DNA from 3 places in the Faecalibacterium sp. PGM34 genome. Region 1 is predicted to be linked to each of the others. Evidence: a T-box and tRNA genes for the amino acid it is inferred to sense, from the RefSeq annotation. Region 1 holds a T-box; the other regions hold tRNA genes.
The links. A T-box is a leader RNA that pairs with one kind of tRNA and senses whether it is charged. The one in region 1 lies ahead of tyrS (tyrosine--tRNA ligase), so its partner is inferred to be a tRNA-Tyr.
Positions count from the first base shown of each region.

Region 2: it encodes a tRNA-Tyr, which carries the amino acid that the T-box ahead of tyrS (tyrosine--tRNA ligase) is inferred to sense. The anticodon was not compared.
Region 3: it encodes a tRNA-Tyr, which carries the amino acid that the T-box ahead of tyrS (tyrosine--tRNA ligase) is inferred to sense. The anticodon was not compared.

Region 1 covers NZ_CM136898.1:2,029,611-2,036,260, reverse strand. Annotated here, with positions in the region: gene dapB (4-hydroxy-tetrahydrodipicolinate reductase) at 1-136, shown strand, start outside; gene ACXPUX_RS09540 (CapA family protein) at 179-1,471, shown strand; gene ACXPUX_RS09535 (ACT domain-containing protein) at 1,527-1,994, shown strand; gene ACXPUX_RS09530 (PTS sugar transporter subunit IIA) at 2,112-2,684, shown strand; gene tyrS (tyrosine--tRNA ligase) at 2,741-3,961, opposite strand; T-box leader at 4,025-4,279, opposite strand; gene recN (DNA repair protein RecN) at 4,337-6,007, opposite strand; gene ACXPUX_RS09515 (arginine repressor) at 6,026-6,514, opposite strand; gene ACXPUX_RS09510 (NAD(+)/NADH kinase) at 6,535-6,650, opposite strand, start outside.
Region 2 covers NZ_CM136898.1:1,572,303-1,578,952, reverse strand. Annotated here, with positions in the region: gene ACXPUX_RS07420 (aminotransferase class I/II-fold pyridoxal phosphate-dependent enzyme) at 1-229, opposite strand, end outside; gene ACXPUX_RS07415 (LytR/AlgR family response regulator transcription factor) at 820-1,281, shown strand; gene ACXPUX_RS07410 (hypothetical protein) at 1,346-1,585, opposite strand; gene ACXPUX_RS07405 (YhcH/YjgK/YiaL family protein) at 1,605-2,081, opposite strand; tRNA gene ACXPUX_RS07400 (tRNA-Tyr) at 2,655-2,739, opposite strand; gene ACXPUX_RS07395 (6-phosphofructokinase) at 2,928-4,160, opposite strand; gene ACXPUX_RS07390 (6-phosphofructokinase) at 4,245-5,468, opposite strand; gene ACXPUX_RS07385 (GDSL-type esterase/lipase family protein) at 5,809-6,650, shown strand, end outside.
Region 3 covers NZ_CM136898.1:1,136,929-1,143,578, reverse strand. Annotated here, with positions in the region: gene ACXPUX_RS05390 (MurR/RpiR family transcriptional regulator) at 1-235, shown strand, start outside; gene ACXPUX_RS05385 (Bax inhibitor-1/YccA family protein) at 628-1,332, opposite strand; gene hemW (radical SAM family heme chaperone HemW) at 1,441-2,523, shown strand; tRNA gene ACXPUX_RS05375 (tRNA-Tyr) at 3,162-3,246, opposite strand; gene ilvD (dihydroxy-acid dehydratase) at 3,448-5,106, opposite strand; gene ilvC (ketol-acid reductoisomerase) at 5,311-6,330, opposite strand; gene ilvN (acetolactate synthase small subunit) at 6,430-6,650, opposite strand, start outside.

The DNA of each region.
Region 1 (6,650 bases):
GGACGAGGTGATCACCCTGCGGCATACCGCCTACTCCCGCAGCATCTTCGCCAACGGCGCAGTGAATGCTGCGGTCTATCTGGCGAAAAAGGAGCCGGGTCTGTACGATATGGGCGATCTGATCGCTGCACTCTGAAAAACAAACTGTCCCGGCATACGCCGGGAGAAGAGGTGAACGATGAAGCAGGAGCCTTTAAAGCGGCGGCGTCTGGCTGCCCGTAAGCGCGGCCGAAAGCAAACGCTCCGGGCAGTGGTGCTGTCAGTTCTGGCTGCGAGCGTGATAGCACTGTGTCTTGGGATCTGGACAAAGCTGCCGGGAGAAGATGTACCGGTGGGCGGCATCGAGCCGCCGGAGGATGCACTATCCCCTGCTTCATCCGTTGCGACCCCGGAGCCGGAGCCCGAACCGCAGCCCGTGGTGGAAACCATCCGGTTTTCTGCAACAGGAGATAACCTGATCCATGCCCCTATCTATAAACAGGCTGCCCGCCGGGCAGGCGAAGAGGGAAAGTACAGCTTTGATTACTGCTATGAACACATTGCTCCTTTCTATGCCGAGCAGGATGTGAACTGGATCAATCAGGAGACCCTTTGCAGCGACACCCTTGCACCCTCCACCTACCCCAGTTTTTCCACCCCCGGTGACTGTGCGCGGGCACTGTACCGCGCCGGGGTGCGGGTGTTCAGCCTGTCCAATAACCACACCTACGATAAGGGTGCCTCCGGCATTGCGGCCACGCTGCAATTCTGGGAGTCCATGCCGGAGGATGTGGTCACCACCGGTCTGTGGCGCGGCGAAGAAGATTACGACCGTATCCCGCTGCAAACCGTCAACGGTGTGACCATCGCCTATCTCTCCTACACCGAGCACACCAACGGTATCCGCCAGAACAAGAATATGACGGCTAATATCATCTACACCAGCCAGACTGATGTGATCGAGCGGCAAGTACGCTTGGCGCGTCAGCAGGCAGATTTTGTGGTGGTTGGGGTGCACTGGGGTGTAGAGGACAGCCACGCCATCGTGGACAGCCAGCGCACGCTGGCACAGAATCTGGCAGACTGGGGCGCGGATGTCATTGTGGGCACCCACCCCCATGTATTGCAAGATGCCCAGTGGCTGACCGCAGCGGACGGACGGCGAAGCTTTGTTGCCTTCTCGCTGGGTAATTTTCTCAGCACCCAGAGCCGCCCGGATCAGCTGGTGGGCGCTATCCTGACCTTGCAGCTGCAAAAGACTACCCAGCCGAACGGCTCGGTACAGTGTGAAGTGCTTGAACCGCAGCTGCACCCCACCGTGACCCATTACGATGCCGGAAAGACCAATGTGCGAACCTATTTTTTAAGCGATTACACGCAGGAATTGGCGGCAGCGCATGGTGTGCGGGCAAATTATTCTGATTTCAGCCTTGACAGGATACAAAAAATCGCGCAAAATAATATCAGCGCATCCTTTTTAGTACTTACATAAAAATGTGAAATGATTGAGCGTTGTCCGGCAACCCGGGCAGAACGGAGGAATTTTTATGTACGGAGTATCGAAGATCAATATCGAGACTGATCTGATGATGATCAGTGTGCAGGACGTAGCGTTCCGGGGCAACAGTCTGTCCCGCTATCTGGATATCTTTGCAGAGACCGGCGTGGTGGTGGATATGATCAGCCAGAGCGCTCCCCACGGCACTACCATTGATTTCAGCTTTACTGCATCTAGCAGTGATCTTCCGCTGGTGATGAAAGCAATCTCGGCGGCAAATCTGGATAAGGACGCCAAGGCGTCTCCCTTGATCAGCGTGGGCTATTCCAAGCTGAATCTGTTCGGCGAGGATATGGTCACCAGCTGCGGCGTGGCTGCGCGGGCGCTGAATGCGCTGGCTATGGCCGGTATCGAGGTGTTGCTGATTACTACCAGCGATCTGGATATCTCTCTGCTCGTCCACGCGGAAAACGAGGACGCCGCCTACGAGGCACTGAAAAAGGCATACGAGCTGTAACAGCAATCAGTCGGGGCCGAGGGGGACAACTTTCCTTTCGGCCCTGTTTTTGCGAAACGCGCAGAAAAAGGTAAAGTACCACCATGGTAGTTTCCCTGCCGAAGGAAGGAACCCGGAATGAAAGACCCTGCTACTCTTATGTACAGCATCCGGCAGCGGCTGCTGGCACATTTTGAGAAAAACACGCCGCTACTTGCCCCGGAGGACACGGCAGCGGGAACCACTCCTGCGGACAGCGGGCAGCTGCTCTATGCGCCGGTCACAGGGCGTATCCGGGCACTGACCCGGATCAAGGACCCGGTATTCTCCAGCGAGGTGCTGGGCAAGGGCTGCGCCATCGAGCCCAGCTGCGGCGAGGTGGTAGCGCCCGCAGACGGCATCGTGAAAAAGATCGCCAAAACCTGCCATGCCGTCAGTCTGCTGTGTGATAACGGGTTGGAGGTGCTCATCCACGTTGGCATGGACACCGTGGAGCTAAAAGGCAAAGGCTATGAGCTGTTTGTACAGGCTGGCGACCATGTGCAGAAGGGACAGTTGCTTTTCCGGTTTGATCTGCAAGCCATTGCAGCGGCAGGCTACACGCTGACCACTCCGGTGATCGTGACCAACAGCAGTCGGTTTGCGCGGATAGAGCCTTTGCACTCCGGCCGGGTAACTGCCGGTCAGCAGCTGTTACGCGCCAAAATGTAAAAAATGGGCCAGAAACGCCTACGGACGTTTCTGGCCCATAAATTTTATATTGCTTTTTACAGCGTTACCTTGTGATAGATCTTTTTGCCCTTCTTGATGACGATACCCTTGGCAAGCTGCTCTGCGGTAAAGCTGACGGTGGGAGCAGCGACCTTTTCGCCGTCTGCCAGCACACCGCCCTGCACCACCAGACGGCGAGCCTCGCCGTTGGAAGCAGCCAGACCGGCCTTGACCATCAGGGTCAGGATGCCGATAGCACCGTCCGTCAGGTCAGCTTCGGTCAGCTGGGTGCTGGGCATGTGCTCGGTATCCATCGCGTTGCCGCTGAACAGTGCGCGGGCAGCATTCTGAGCTTTTTCGGCCTCTTCCTTGCCATGCACCATGCTGGTCATCTCGTAGGCAAGAATCTCCTTGGCCTCGTTCAGGCGCTGATCCTGCCAAGTGCTCATCTCTTCGATCTGCTCCAACGGCAGGAAGGTGAGCATACGGATGCACTTCATCACATCGGCATCGCCCACGTTGCGCCAGTACTGGTAGAACTCGAAGGGGCTGGTCTTGTTGGGATCCAGCCAGACAGCGTTGCCGGCAGTCTTGCCCATCTTCTTGCCCTGAGAGTCGGTCAGCAGGGTCACGGTCATAGCGTAGGCATCCTTGCCCAGCTTGCGGCGGATCAGCTCGGTGCCGCCCAGCATATTGCTCCACTGGTCATCGCCGCCGAACTGCATATTGCAGCCGTAGTGCTGGAACATGTAGTAGAAGTCGTAGCTCTGCATGATCATGTAGTTGAACTCTAAGAAGGACAGACCCTTCTCCATGCGCTGCTTGTAGCACTCGGCGCGCAGCATATTGTTCACGGAGAAACAGGCGCCCACCTCGCGCAGCAACTCAACGTAGTTCAGGTCCAACAGCCAGTCGGCGTTGTTCAGCATCAGCGCCTTGCCCTCGGAGAAATCAATGAACTTCTCCATCTGCTTTTTAAAGCAGGCAGCATTGTGGGCGATATCGTCCTTGGTCAGCATCTTGCGCATATCGGTGCGGCCGGAGGGGTCACCGATCATGGTAGTGCCGCCACCGATCAGGGCGATAGGCTTATTACCAGCCAGCTGCAGGCGCTTCATCAGGGTCAGTGCCAGAAAATGGCCGGCGGTCAGGCTGTCGGCAGTGCAGTCAAAGCCGATGTAAAAGGTAGCCTTGCCGTTATTGATCAGGTCGATGATCTCTTCATCGGTGATCTGCGCTACCAGACCGCGGGCTTTCAGTTCTTCGTACAGCGTCATGGGAAAAACCTCCTGTTTTTCGGGCAGAGGAAACAAAAAACGCCCTCTGCCAAAAAGAATTTGGCAGAGGGCGAGATAACTTCGCGGTACCACCTCTGTTTGCCGTTTCCTCACAGAAACGGCCTTACGAGTGCGCACCCCAGAGTAGAGTGACACTTCTGCGTCTTTAACGCTCGCACGCGGCACAGCCTACTAGCCTTACGCATTCAGCCTGCGGCTCCGGGAGGTATTTCCCCTGCTGTTCTGTGATCCCTTGCACCAACCGGGACTTCTCTGGACAGAATCCTTCAGGGTACTTGTTCCCTTCATCGCCATTAACAGTGTCTACTCTATCACAAGACCGCCGCTTTGTCAAGAGTTGGCCTTTCTGCAAAATCAGCCGCCGTGCTTGCGCTCCTGCAGCATTTCCCGGGCATTGGCGCGGGAAAGTTCGGTAACGTGGTCGCCGGAGATGAGATGTGCCAACGCCTCCACGCGGCCGTTTTCGTCCAGCGGATGGATCTCGGTATAGGTGCGCTCGTTGGACACATTTTTCTGGATAAGCAGATGACAATCGGCCAGCGCTGCGATCTGCGCCGTGTGGGTGATGCACAGGATCTGATGCCCCTGCGCGCTCTGACGCAGTACCTCGCCGATGCGTCCCGCAGCCTTGCCGGACACGCCGCTGTCGATCTCATCATAGATCACGGTAGGCACAGCATCCTTATCGGCCATTGCGTTCTTGATGGCAAGGGTGATACGGCTCAGCTCGCCGCCGGACGCGATCTTTGCCAGGGGCTTGGGTGCTTCACCGGGGTTTGTTGAGATGTAGAATTCAACGCTGTCCTGCCCGTGGCTGGCCAGCGGGCCGCGGGTGTGCCGCAAAGTCATACGCACACCCGGCATATTCAAAAAGTCCAGCGTGCCGGAAATGCGGGTGTTCAGCTCCTCAAAGGCTTTCAGCCGGGTCTGGGTCAGCACTTCGGCCTTTTCCCGCGCTTTTGCGTAAAGACGCAGCTTTTCTGCCTGCAAAGTATCATAGCGCTGCTGGGAATGCTGGATATTGTCCAGCTCTTCCCGGGCTTTCTGCCCGAAAGCGATCACATCTTCCACCGTGCTGCCGTACTTTCGCTTCAGCCGGTACAAAAGATCCAGCCGCTGCTCCACCTCGTCCAGCTCTGCATCGTTGGTGTCGTAGGCATCCAGCCGCCCAATCAAATCTGCGGCCACATCCTTGGCGTTATAGTATAAGTCCAGCAGCTGCCCGGCGGCGGCTGAAAGCGCGGGGTCTAACTGCGCGGCGGCATCCACTGCGTTGGAGGCTTCGCCCAGCAGATCCACCGCACCTGCGGCATCATCACTGCCGGAAAGCAGCGCATAGCTTTGTGCCAGACGGTCCCGGATGGCAGACGCATTGGACAGCACCTTCCGGCGGTTTTCCAGTGTCTGCTCCTCACCGGCAGTCAACCCGGCATCCTCAATCTCCTGCACCTGATACTGCAATAGGTCGATTTTGCGCTGTTTTTCAGCCTCATCGGTGATCAGGGCATCTAGTTCCCGCTTGACCTGCACCAGCTTCCGGTACAGGGTATAGTAATCCTGAAAAACAGTGCGGTTCTGCGCATAATCATCCAAAATGCCCAGATGATGCGCCGGATTGAGCAAGCCTACGGAATCGTGCTGGCCGTTGATGTTGATCAGCCCGCCGCACAAATCCCGCAGAACGGCTGCCGTGGCTGGCATCCCGTTGATGCGGCAGCTGCTTTTCCCCTCGGCGGTGATCTCGCGGCTGAGCAACAGTGCCTCCGAGCGCTCGTAGCCGGACTGTTCAAGCTTATCCAGCACCGCAGACGGCACCTGCTCAAAGGCAGCGCGGATCACCGCCTTTGTAGCCCCGGTGCGCACCAAGTCCTTAGAGGTGCGGTTGCCAAGGATCGCATTGATGGAATCGATCAGGATGGATTTACCCGCACCAGTTTCGCCGGTCAGTACATTCAGCCCCGGTTCAAAGTGCACCTCTGCTTTCTGGATCACGGCAACATTTTCAATTTGCAGGCTGCTCAGCATGGCTTCGTTCTCCTACCGTCATCTCTGCCCCACATAACGGGTCAGCTCCGAACAAATGGTCTTGGCATCGCGCTCCGAGCGCGCAACAATTAAAAAGGTATCATCACCGGAAAGGGTGCCGACAACATTTTTCCACTGTAAAGCGTCAAAAACCTCGCAGGCGGCATTGGCCATGCCGGAATAGCATTTTACCAGCACAACATGCCCGGCGTAATCCACCCCCAGAACAGACTCGTGGAAGATGGTCTCAAAACGCCCTTGGGTCTTGGGGTTGAAGCTTTCGTTCCGGCTGGAAACATAGCGGTAACCCTCGGTGGTAGCTGCCTTTACAAGGCACAGCTCTCGGATATCGCGGGAAACGGTGGCCTGCGTTACCTCAAAGCCTTCGTTCCGTAGGTGCTCCAGCAGCACCTCCTGCCGGCTGATGGGATGCTCCTGCACAAGACGCAGGATCGTCTGCAAGCGTTCCGCTTTTGTTTTTGTATCTTCTTTGCGGCTGCGTGCCATCTTAAAAATCGCCTCCCTTGTTATTGTCTTTTACGCAGTTTCTGGTCAATGGCCTGAAACTGGTCTGCCCGCCCAAAGGTGATAAGCTTGACGTTCTGATCGGACAGACGGATCTCTGCGGTAGCACCCGCCTTGA
Region 2 (6,650 bases), 460 kb from region 1:
CCCGGATGACCGACACCGGGTGGCAAAGGTTATCCAGCGGCTTCATACTGTTCACGTCCACGCCCACGCACTGCTGACCCAGAAAAGCGGTCAGCTCCGGGTTGCCGCGGCCCCGCTTATGGCCGGGCACGTCAAAAGGCACCACCCGCATCTGCCGGAACCGCTCCAGCGCCTCGTAAATGGGCGCACGGCGCTGATCCAGCCGGGAACGCGCTTTGTTCTCGTTCATCTTTTCCTCCGTCCCTGTTCTCTTTTTGCACAACAAAAAAGCGCAGGCACTGCACAAATATGCAGACCTGCGCTTGGAAAAGCTTTTTCCGCGCTGACAAAGCACCCAGCCGTAAGTGCCGGTGCTGCGCGTTATTCTCGATCCAAAAAGACGGGGTGATGAGAGTCTATATAGCAACTACACTTTTACTACTCTTATTGACCGTTTCACAAGTCTGCGCATAGGCTGCGCAATTTCATGGTTGTAAAGGAACCAACTTATAAAATTTGAGCTTCAAACTCAATCAATAATGGCAGCTTGCGCCGCCGGTCGGCAGTGGACCCGGCTGTCCGTATGGCCTTAGCCCCGTCTGGGCGGTCCCGAGTAAATTGCTTTGAAAAGACTCTGCAAGGCGGTGTCTCTCAAAATCAACAAAAGAATAACATGATTCGCCCCGTCTGTCAACTAAATTTTTTTGGCAGTCACCCGCCGCGGGTGCGCAGGGCGGCGCTCGGCGCGCAAAATGGAGCGTTTTGTGCAAAAAAACAGATGCCCTTCCCGCCGCAGTATGCTGTAATAAAGGAACATGAATGGAGAAAGAGAGTGTAGGGATGGCACTGCCAATCGCCATCGTAGAGGATCAAGCCCCGGACGCCCAGCGGCTGGAGGAGCTGCTGCAACAGCAGCTGCCCGAAGCCGAGTGCACATGGTTTACCTGCGGGGATAATTTCCTCCGCGCCGCAGCAGAGCCCGGCTTGTACGCCGTGGTGTTTCTGGATATCTGCATGGCGGGCACCAACGGCATCGAGACTGCCCGTCGGCTGCGGCAGGCCGACCCGGAGGTGCTGATCGTATTCGTGACCTTCTCCCCGGAATATGTATGGGATGCCTTTCCGGTGCACCCCTTGCACCGTGTTCGGGTTGAACAGCAATTCTCTTCTGCCCGCCATCGTGCTGGTCTCTGCCGAGACGGTGGTACACAAACACAACGGCAGTCTGCACTTGGAGATCGAGGAGCAAATCTTCCGGGTGAATGTTCTGTTAAATCTGTAACAACCGGCAGGCCAACGTGAAAGCATTCGCAAAAAGCAGCGCCGTCCTTTGCAGAGAAGTTTTTCTGCGAAGGACGGCGCTGTATTATTTATCGGTTTTTTCTGCGGTTTTCTGTGCGGCTTCCAGATCGTCCACCCGCTTTTGCAGGGCGGTGATCTTATCGTCCATTTTCAAAAATGTCCAGACCAGAACAGCCAGCACCAGCGCGGGAGGAACGACCATCCACAGGGACTGCTGACACCAGAGCAACAGCGAATAGCCGCCGAACACAGTAAAAAGAAACACGGCAAACAGGCTTGCAGCCAGTACAGCAAAAAATCCCATACAGAAAGTCTCCTTTCGGTCATTCTTCCGCTTCTTCCTCGTCCGGGTCCAGCTCGATGCTGAACACGGCTTTTTTCAGTTTGCCGCAGCCCTGCGCTTTCAGGCCGGATTTATACGGCTCCCCGGCCAGATACAGGGCAAAACGTCCCTCGCACAGCATTCCGGCAATGCTGGTACCGGCAGTGCCTACGGTGGTGTCGGCGGCTTCATCGGTGGGCTTGGTGGGGGTCAGCTCCGCAAGGCTTACCTCAAACAGCTCGCTGCCGTCCAAGTCGGTCTCCAGCGTGATGTGGTTGTCGTGGCGCTGGAACAGCGCCTTGTCGGAGGTCTGGGGCGTGACGGTGCTCACGGTGACCACTGCCTTGTCCCCGTCAATGCGGGTGCGCCCGGCGGGCAGGGTGGTGATATCCCGTGCCATGATGTACTCGATCACGGTGTCCAGATTGTCGCTTACGCCCAGATAGTTGGGCAGGTTGTTCAGGGTATCGTAGATCATGGAAAAAGTCCTCCGTTTGTGTCGTTTCTGTTACCTGTATGGTATCACAGGTCTGGGGCAGATGCAATATGTGTGCGGGCGGATGTCGCGAGTCGCGCATCTAAAAAAGCCCCGCAGGGGCTTTTTTACCCGCCGGACTATTCGGCGGGTCGATGCTGTTCGAATCCACCCTTGCATCCACTTTTTCAAGGCAGATAAAACAGAAACTCCGGTACCCATTGGATACCGGAGTCCTTGGTGGGCGCGGGTGGATTGCGCGAGTCGCGCATCTAAAAAAGCCCCGCAGGGGCTTTTTTACCCGCCGGACTATTCGGCGGGTCGATGCTGTTCGAATCCACCCTTGCATCCACTTTTTCAAAGCTGATAAAACAGAAACTCCGGTACCCATTGGATACCGGAGTCCTTGGTGGGCGCGGGTGGATTGCGCGAGCCGCGCATCTAAAAAAGCCCCGCAGGGGCTTTTTTCCCCGCCGGACTATTCGGCGGGTCGATGCTGTTCGAATCCACCCTTGTAGCCCCTTTTGCAAGATAGATAAAACAGAAACTCCGGTACCCATTGGGTACCGGAGTTCTTGGTGGGCGCGGGTGGATTCGAACCACCGAAGCTGAAAGCAGCAGATTTACAGTCTGTCCCCATTGGCCACTCGGGAACACGCCCATATTCGTTTTCCACAGCCGCGTGGACTGCCTGTATATGTTACCACCGAAAGCGCGATTTGTCAACCCATAATTTGGGCTGCGCGCAAAAATATATGTGAAAATCATAAAAACCCTCTCGTCCGGGTGCGCTTTGCAGTGTCCGGGCGGGAGGGCTTTTCAGCCTGACGAAAACAGGTCAGGAGAAGATCACTTCTGGTTCTTCATGTAAATATGGTGCGGCAGACCGGCGATATACAGCGGGGTCAGCTCAGCCTGGATCAGCGGACGGGCGTAGTCCAAGAAGTCCTCGGTCATCTGGGTGTGGTTGTTGTTCATCCAGCTCAAGGGAACCTTCTTTTCCAAGTTGGCAACCTCGCTGATGGGATGCAGCTCGGTGGTGCACTGGTAGGGGTTGTTGGAGATGCGCTTCAGAGCCACCATCTGGCCGGTAACACCCTCAAAGGCTGCCTTGGCAGCAGCACCGCCCACCTGATAGGCCTCGGTGATGTCGGTGCGGCTGGTCAGGTGACCGGCGCAGCGCTGCAGGGTGGAAAGCTCGATGCAGCGGGTCTTGGTGTCCAGATTGCGTGCCACCACGTTGGCCAGATACCGTGCGGTACCGGTCAGTGCCTTGTGGCCGAAAGCGTCCAATGCGTGCACGTCGTCAGCCAGCTCGCAAACATAGCGGCCATCCTCCAGCTTTACGCCCTCGGACACGGCAATGACGATGCTGGGCTTCTTTTCCTGCATCACACGCACCTTTTCCACAAAGCGCTCCACGTTGAAGGGAACCTCGGGCAGGCAGATCATGTCCACGCCCTCGCAATCGTCGCTCTTGGCCAGTGCGGCGGCGGCGGTCAGCCAGCCGGCGTTGCGGCCCATGATCTCCACCACGGTAACGTACTTGGTGCCATACACGGTGGCGTCGCGGATGATCTCTTTCATCACAACACCGATGTACTTGGCCGCAGAGCCGTAGCCGGGGGTGTGGTCGGTGACCATCAGGTCGTTGTCGATGGTCTTGGGCACACCCATAAAGCGGATGTCGCTGCCGATGCGCTGGCCGTAGTCAGCCAGCTTGCCGATGGTGTCCATGGAGTCGTTGCCGCCGATGTAGAAGAAGTAGCCGATGTTCAGCTTTTCCAGAATGACGAACAGCTTTTTGTACACCGCCTCGTCATCCCGCCAGTCGGGCAGCTTGTAGCGGCAGCTGCCCAGAAAGCTGGACGGGGTGCGCTTGAGCAGCTCGATGTCCAAGTCATCGGTCAGCAGGGTGGAAAGATCCACCACCCGCTCCTCCAGCAGACCGGCAACACCGTTGCACATACCGTACACGATGTCTGCGCCGCGGTTCTTGCAGCTTTCAAAGACACCCGCCAGACTGGCATTGATGACAGAGGTGGGGCCGCCGGACTGACCGACAATTGCGTTTTTTCCCATGATGATTTCTCCTTTTTTGTTTTTTCTGTTTCGGCTATAAAAACGTGCAGTTGCACGAAAACAGACGCGGAAGGGAAAGGCGGATCACAGACGGATGTGGCGGGGGGTACCGTTCACATAAACAGGGGTCACCTCGTCCAAAATCAGCGGACGGGCGTACTCCTCAAAAGCTTCGGTCACCTGCATCCCGTCCGGGGTGATCCATTCCAGCGGGACCTTCTTTTCCAGATTTGCCACCTGCTGCACATCCACAGACTCGGTGATGCACTGGTACGGGTAGTTGGAGACCCGCTTGAGGGCGATCATGCGGCCGCTCTCACCGGCAAAGGCAGCAGCTGCGGCGGCACCGCCTACGGCGTAAGCCTCGTTCACATCCGTGCGGCTGGCCAAATGGCTGGCGCAGCGCTGCAGGGTGGAGAACTCGATGGCGCGGCTCTTGCACTGCAGCTTGTCGTGGATGAGCTCCGAAAGGTAACGGCTGGTGCCGCTGAGGATGGCCTTGTGACCAAAGGCGTCCAGCTGACCGGCGGTGGAAACCAGATCGCACAGATAAGTGCCGTCTGCGGTCTTTACGCCCTCGCTGGCTGCGATGATAACGTTGGACTTCACCCGCTGCAGCTCGTCCACCCGGGCAAGGAACTTGTCCTGATCAAAGGGAACTTCCGGCAGCAGGATCAGATCGGGACCTTCGCAGTCCTCGCCGCCGGCCAGACAGGCTGCACCGGCCAGCCAGCCTGCGTGGCGGCCCATGATCTCGGCCACCGTCACGCTGCGGATGTTATACACCGAGGAATCACGGATGACTTCCTTCAAGATGGTAGCAATGTACTTTGCGGCAGAGCCGTAGCCGGGGGTGTGGTCGGTAAGGCACAGGTCGTTGTCGATGGTCTTGGGCACACCGATGAACCGCACACTGCTGCCCACACGCTGCCCGTAGCGGGACAGCTTTGCGATGGTATCCATCGAGTCGTTGCCGCCGATGTAGAACACGGCGCAGATGTCGTACTTGTCAAACAGGGTGAACAGCTTGACGAACGGGGTGGCATCGGTGTCCGGGTCGGGCAGCTTGAAGCGGCAGCTGCCCAGATAGCTGGACGGGGTGCGCTTGAGCAGCTCAATGCTCATGCGGTCATCCAGCAGGACATTGAGCTCCAGCAGCTCTTCCTTGAGCAGACCCTCGATGCCGTACTTCATGCCGTACACCTTGTCTGCACCCAGACTGCGGGCGGCTTTGTATACGCCCGCAAGGCTGGAGTTGATCACGGCGGTAGGGCCGCCGCTCTGACCAATGATGATATTCTTGGCCATGGAAACCTCCTTCAGATCATATAAAATGTGTCCGCTGCCGGGCAAACGGCTTTCCGCACCGTCCGGTAAAGTGATCTGTCGGCCCTGCACTGCCAACAGACCGGGACGGCAAAACAGCCATCTGCCGCAACTGACACAAAAATATTTGCAGCTTGTGTATTCGCTTTTTGTAAAATGTGCAAAATAAGCTGCAATCCTATTGTACCCGTTTTGCCTGTTGTATGCAAGACCCAATTGGTTGCACAGGCAAAAAAAATATGATAAAATAGGTGCGCACTCCAAAAATACCGGGCAGAAGTACCTGTCTGTTGGGATAAATGCAGAAAGCTGGACAGAGAATATGGGCATTTCACACGAGTATCATTCGGCACCCCGGCGGCGCACGCGCGGGGGCATCGGCGGCAAGCTGCGGCTGGCGGGAGTCATTGTGGCCATCCTGCTGGTCGCCTATGCGGTAACCGCCATCTTGGAAAAAGGGACTGTGGAGGAAGAAAGCACCCCGCAGACCGGCACGGGCGGCATTGCACAGAACATTCTGGCACCGCTGCCCATGCAGGGCGAAGCGGCTTCCGGCAGCGGCAGCGAGGGTGCAGCCGGTGACAGCAGCACGGCACAGGCGGTGCAGCTGGAGAGTTTCGGCCCTGCCCGGCAGACCGACGGTGCCTATACCATTAAGTCTTACGATGCCAGCGTCATCCGGCAGCCGGCCTGCGGTCAGGTAGACCTGAGCTATTTTTCGGACGCCGCCTTTCTGGGCGACAGCCTGACGGTGGGCTTCTCGGATTATCAAATCAATCTGAGCGGCGCGCTCATCTGCGGCTATACGGGCGTAGGGCCGGACGCCATCGTCAACCGCGCCGCCGTCAAGAGCCCCACCCGCGGTCAGGAGGTGGCGCTGGATGTGCTGGCAGCGGCGCAACCCAAAAAGCTGTATATCCTGCTGGGCACCAACACCCTGACTACCTTGGGTGCCTCTGACCGTTTTCTGGCCTACTACGGCCAGATGCTGGACGAGCTGCGCCAGACACTGGGGGACGACTGCATTATTTATGTACAGTCCATCCCTCCGGTACGGCCTGCGGCAGCGGAAAAGAAGCCGGGGCTTGCCTCGGACGTGCTACGCGGCGTGAACGAGCAGCTGGCACAGCTGGCCGCCAGCAAGGGCTGCGTTTATCTGGACCT
Region 3 (6,650 bases), 890 kb from region 1:
TGCAAAGATCATCCTGCTCACCCACTATGAGGACTCCCCCGGCGCAAAGCTGGCAGACATCGTGCTGCTGTGCGGCGCACAGGAAAGCCCGCTGGATTCCGGCAGCATCCCCATCAAGGTGGCGGTGCTGTATGTGGCCGAGGTACTGATTTTGCGGTACATTCTGGACGATAAGCCCGGCAGCACCGAAGCGCAGGAGCACACCACCAAGGCGCTGACCGTAAAAATGCTTTGAGCGTCGGCCTAAAATAAGGGAAAGTTTCTCATTGCGTTTGATACTTTCAAAAATGGCTGACGGCGTGCGCCCTCTCAGTCACCTGCGGTGACAGCTCTCCCAAAGGGAGAGCCAAGAGCACTGCCGGAAACTTTCTCATTATACTTAAAACTTTTGCAACGAGCGTAACGGCTTGGCTCTCCCTTTGAGGAAAGACTTCCCCCGCTCCGGGGGAAGATGTCGCGCAGCGACAAAAGGGGGAATCTGGCGCGGGAGCGCCTGAGAGGGCGTGTTCCCCCTTGAGGGAGCTGTCACCGCAGATGACTGAGGGGGTAAACCTCCACAACAAAAAAAGGGGCTGTTGCATGTGCAACAGCCCCTTTTCTTATCAATGCTTTTGCAGCGCTGTACGCTTAGTCGCGGCGGCGGCTGTTAAGACCCAGCAGACGCACCACATACAGGAAGATGTTGATGAAGTCCAGATACAGGGTCAGTGCGCCGTAGATGGAAGCCTTTTCCGCCAGCTCGCTGTCCCCTGCGTAGTAGGAGTACATCTGGCTCAGCTTCTGGGTGTCGTAGGCGGTCAGCAGCATGAACACCACCAGACCGATGCCGGAGTACAGCACCGTGGTCATAAAGCCCATGCCGAACAGCACACCAACGAAGCCGGTAACGATCAGTGCAAACAGCGCCATCATCAGCTTGGGGCCCCAGCCGGACAGATCTTTGTGGGTGGTGGTGCCGTAGACTGCCATCAGGCCGAAGTACAGCGAGGTGGCAAGGAAAGCCAGCACCAGTGTGCCCAGATCAAAGGCAAGGAAATAGTAGCTCAGCACCATGCCGTTGAGCAGGGCGTAGCCCAAAAACACGCCTCTTGCCGCACCCACGGACATATTCTGCACCCGGGCGCTCAGCACGAACACCAGCGCCAGCTCGGCAATGGTGAACAGCAGGTACAGCGAGTTGACCACGTAGAACAGCGGGGTGGTCGCAGTGACAAACGCCGCTGCAAAGGTGATCAGCAGTCCCAGCGCCATCCAGCGGTAGGTGCGGGTCATATAATCAGCCGAGGTCATTGTAGGCTCTGCATAGCCACGGTTATAATTATTGTAACTCATCTGGGTTCCTCCAGTCTATTCTGCGGAGCATTTCTCTCTTGCTCCGGTCTACGGAATATAGTATACTGCATAGAAATGAACGTTTCATGAAAAAGGCTGTGATATTGTATGTCCCTTGGACTTTATCTGCATATTCCCTACTGTTTTTCCAAATGTCGGTACTGCGATTTTTATTCCCGCCCCGGGGAGCGGGGCGTACCGGATGCTTATGTGGACGCGCTGCTGCGGGAGCTGCACCGCTTTGCGCCGGACGCGCCCCTGCGGCCGAACACCCTTTATTTCGGCGGCGGCACGCCCAGCCTGCTCACCCCTGCGCAGGCAGAGCGGCTCATCCGGGCAGCAGCCCCCGTGCCCGGTGCAGAGATCACCTTGGAGGCAAACCCCGAGACCGTTACTGAGGACAGCCTGCGGGGCTTCCGGGCGGCGGGGGTGAACCGCATCTCCTTCGGGGTGCAGTCCGCCCGGGACACCCAGCTGCGCACCCTTGGCCGCCCGCACAATGCCAAGCAGGCACGGGCAGCCTTTGCCGCTGCCCGGCACGCCGGGTTCAAAAACATCAGCGGCGACATCATGCTGGCATTACCCCACTATACGCAGGCCGAATTTGACGAGACACTGGAGCTGATCGAAAAGGGCGGTGCCACCCACATCTCGGCTTACCTTTTAAAGATCGAGCCGGACTCCGCCTTCGGCAAGCACCCGCCGGAGGGTCTGCCCACCGGCGATGAAGCCGCCGATTTCTACCTTTACGCCGTGGAGCAGCTGGAGCACCACGGCTACCGCCAGTACGAGATCTCCAACTTTGCAAAGCCGGGCTACGAGGGGAAGCATAACCTCATCTACTGGGACTGCGGCGACTATCTGGGCCTTGGCCCTGCGGCGCACTCCTGCATGGGCGGCAAGCGGTTCTGTTACGCGCCGGACACCGCCGCCTTTCTGCAGGACGCCGCCGCGCCCATCATGGACGGCAGCTGCGGTGCAGAAGATTACCTTATTTTACAGCTGCGTCTGCGCAAGGGGCTTGACCTTGAAGCCTACAAAGCCCTGTACGGCAAGCAGTTTTCCACCGCGCAGCTGGCCTTTGTGCAAAACTGCGTCCGCGCCGGGTATGCCACCTTTGATGGCCGTACCCTCGCCCTGACCCCCGCCGGGCTTATTGTGCAAAACAGCATTCTTGCACAACTGCTCTGACAGGTGGGCGAAGCAGAAATAGCAGGAAAAAGTATCGTAAAACAAAACCGCAGCGTATTTTGATACGTTGCGGTTTTTTGGTGGGCGTGGGTGGATTGCGCGAGCCGCGCAGAAAAGGAGCCCGGGTCGCGGCTCCCAGCGGCTGCACCGTGCCTTGGGCGGCACGCGCATCCTGCTGGCCGCAGCCCCAACAGCTCCTCCCTGTTTCTGCCGCTGGCAGCGGTCGTCGCTGTTGCACAGGGGCTTTTTTCCCCGCCGGACTATTCGGCGGGTCTTACGAGTTGCGCTTGCCGCTTTTTCCGCAGCCCCTTGACAGGGCTTTGAAAAAGCGGAGCGCTGCCCCAGCCTCGCCTCCCTGTTTCCGCCGCAGGCGGCGGTCGGCTCCGCTGCTGTTCGAATCCACCCTTGCAGCCCCTTTTGCAAGGCAGATAAAACAGAAACTCCGGTACCCATTGGATACCGGAGTTCTTGGTGGGCGCGGGTGGATGTCGCGAGCCGCGCATCTAAAAAAGCCCCGCAGGGGCTTTTTTCCCCGCCGGACTATTCGGCGGGTCGATGCTGTTCGAATCCACCCTTGCAGCCCCTTTTGCAAGGCAGATAAAACAGAAACTCCGGTACCCATTGGATACCGGAGTTCTTGGTGGGCGCGGGTGGATTCGAACCACCGAAGCTGAAAGCAGCAGATTTACAGTCTGTCCCCATTGGCCACTCGGGAACACGCCCATATTCATTTGTTGTGCATCCGTGCACCGGACGACTTGTTTATTTTAGCATGAGAAAGGGGTTTTGTCAACTACCTTTTTTCACTTTTTTCGGCAATGCAAAAAGAACCGGCAGCTTTCGCTTCCGGTCACAGCTTTCCCTGTATGCAAAAGGGGGCTGCTGCACAGGATCTTGTGCAGCAGCCCCTCTTTTATTGGTTTCTTATTTCAGCACCGCACCCAGATTTGCACTGGTGACCATGCGGGCGTAACGGCTCAGCCAGCCGGTCTTGATGTTGGGCTCGGGCGCAACGTATTTTGCCTTGCGCTCTGCCAGCACTGCATCGCTGACCTCCAGCGTGATGGAGGCGTTGGGGATGTTGATGGTGATGATGTCCCCTTCCTCGATCAGGCCGATGGGGCCGCCGGAGGCTGCCTCCGGGCTGACATGGCCGATGGCGGCGCCGCGGGATGCACCGGAGAAGCGGCCATCGGTGATGAGGGCCACCGTCTTATCCAGCTTCATGCCTGCCAGCGCAGAGGTGGGGTTGAGCATCTCCCGCATGCCCGGGCCGCCCTTGGGGCCTTCGTAGCGGATGACCACCACATCGCCCGGGACGATCTTGCCCGCGTAGATGGCGGCAATGGCCTCTTCCTCGCTGTTGAACACCCGCGCCGGGCCGGAATGCTGCTGCATCTCCGGGGCTACCGCACTGCGCTTGACAACGCAGCCGTCCGGGGCAATGTTGCCCCACAGGATCTGCAGACCGCCGGTCTCAGAGTAGGGGTTCTCGATGGGACGGATGGCTTTTTCGTTCAGGATATGGGCACCCTTGATGTTCTCGCCAAGGGTCTTGCCGGTGACGGTGGGCACATCCAGATCCAGCAAGCCCTTCTTGGCCAGCTCTGCCTGTACTGCCGGGATACCGCCCGCTGCGTACAGATCCGGCATGTGGGTGGTGCCAGCCGGTGCCAGATGGCACAGGTTGGGGGTCTTGGCGCTGATCTCGTTGAACAGCTTCAGGTCGATGGGCACACCGGCCTCGTAGGCGATGGCAAGCAGGTGCAGCACCGTGTTGGTGGAGCAGCCCAGCGCCATATCGCAGGTCAGCGCGTTGCGGATGGAGCGCTCGTTGATGATCTGGCGCGCGGTGATGCCCTTGCGCACCATCTCCATCACGGCCATACCGGCGTGCTTTGCCAGCTGCAAACGTTTGGAATACACAGCCGGGATGGTACCGTTGCCGGGCAGGGCGATGCCGATGGCCTCGCACAGGCAGTTCATGCTGTTGGCGGTGTACATACCGGAGCAGCTGCCGCAGCTGGGGCAGCAGTTGCAGGTGCAGTCCTCCAGCTGCTCGTCGGTGATCATACCGGCCTTATAGGCACCCACGGCCTCGAACATCTTGGAAAGGCTCACTTCCTCGCCGCCGTAAGTGCCGGCCAGCATGGGGCCGCCGGAGCAGACCACGGCGGGCACATCCATGCGCACCGCTGCCATCACCATGCCGGGCACGATCTTATCGCAGTTGGGCACCAGCACAAGGCCGTCCAGCTGGTGTGCCATCAGCATGGTCTCCACGCTGTCGCAGATCAGTTCGCGGGAGGCCAGAGAGTATTTCATGCCCACATGACCCATGGCGATGCCGTCGCACACGCCGATGGCGGGGATCAGGATGGGCGTACCACCGGCCATCTGCACACCGGCCTTGACCGCCTCGGCGATCTTATCCAGATTCATGTGGCCGGGCACGATCTCGCTGTGAGCGCTCACCACGCCAATGAGGGGGCGCTCCAGTTCCTCCGGGGTGTAGCCCAGCGCATAAAACAGGCTGCGGTTGGGCGCACGCTCCGAGCCTTTGGTCACGTTGTCACTTCTCATGGTTTGTTCCTCTTTTCCTTATAACAAAAGACCCCCTCCCAAAGGAGGGAGCCTTTCTTAGTTTTAAAAGCAGCTTTTGGCTGAACTCCTTCCGTCATCGCTTGCGCGATGCCACCTCCCTCACGGAGGGAGGCTTCACGCTGCGGTCAGACAAAAGGTTCCCTCTTTGAGGGGGCTGGCGCCGCAGGCGACTGGGGGAGTTCATTACTTCTTCAGCCAGCTCATCATGCTGCGCAGTTCAGCACCCACCTTCTCAATGGGCAGCTCAGCCTCCATGCGGCGCTTGGCAAGGAAGTGCACCTTGCGGCCGCCCTTGGGGCTCATCTCGGTCAGGAACTCGGAAGCAAAGGTGCCGTCCTGGATCTCGGTCAGAACCTTCTTCATCTCCTTGCGGGTCTCCTCGGTGATCAGGCGCTTGCCGGTGCGGTAGTCGCCGTACTCAGCGGTGTTGGAGATGGAGTAGCGCATCTTGGAGAAGCCGCCCTCGTTGATCAGGTCAACGATCAGCTTCATCTCGTGGCAGGTCTCAAAGTAGGCCATCTCGGGCTCGTAACCGGCCTCCACCAGCGTATCGAAACCGGCGTGGATCAGCTCGGAAACACCGCCGCACAGCACGGCCTGCTCGCCGAACAGATCGGTCTCGGTCTCCTCCTTGAAGGTGGTCTGCAGGATGCCTGCGCGGCCTGCGCCGATGCCGGAAGCGTATGCCAGAGCGATATCCTTAGCCTTGCCGGTGTAGTCCTGCTCCACGCAGATCAGAGAGGGGCAGCCCTCACCCTCGGTGTACAGGCGGCGGACAATGTGGCCGGGGCCCTTGGGAGCGATCATGATAACGTCCACATTCTTGGGAGCGGTGATGGTCTTGAAGTGGATGTTGAAGCCGTGTGCAAAGGCCAGTGCCTTGCCCTCGGTCATGTAGGGAGCCACCTGCGTGTTGTAGATATCGGCGCACAGCTCGTCGGGCACCAGCATCATAACAACATCGCCGGCCTTGGCAGCCTCTTCCACTTCCATCACCTTGAAGTTTTCGTGGGTGGCAGCGAACTCAGAAGCCTTTGCCCAGTGGGCAGAGCCCTTGCGCAGGCCGACCACAACGTTGACGCCGCTTTCGGCCAGATTCTCAGAGTGTGCATGACCCTGGCTGCCGAAGCCGATGACAGCGACGGTCTTGCCGTCCAGCACGCCGAGGTTGCAGTCGGAATCGTAGTATTTCTTGATAGCCATAATCGTTAGTCTCCTTTTACTTTTTCTGGTTGGTTTATCTTCCGGTCTTGTATGCTCTGTTCTATCTTTCGCTCACCCTGAGCGGAAAAGCAATGTGATTTATGCCCGTCTTGCGCCCGGCGGGGGCAGCTGGACGGAGCGCACCTCCTGCGGCGGCTTCTGGATATGCTGGTGCATCCCGCCGCGCTCCAGTGCGGTAACGCCGGTGCGGCACAGCTCAAGGATGTTGTAGCCCTCGAACATTTTTAAGAATGCGTCCAGCTTGTCCGGCCGGCCGATGAGTTCAAACACCATGCTGTCCGGGGAAAGATCAATGATCT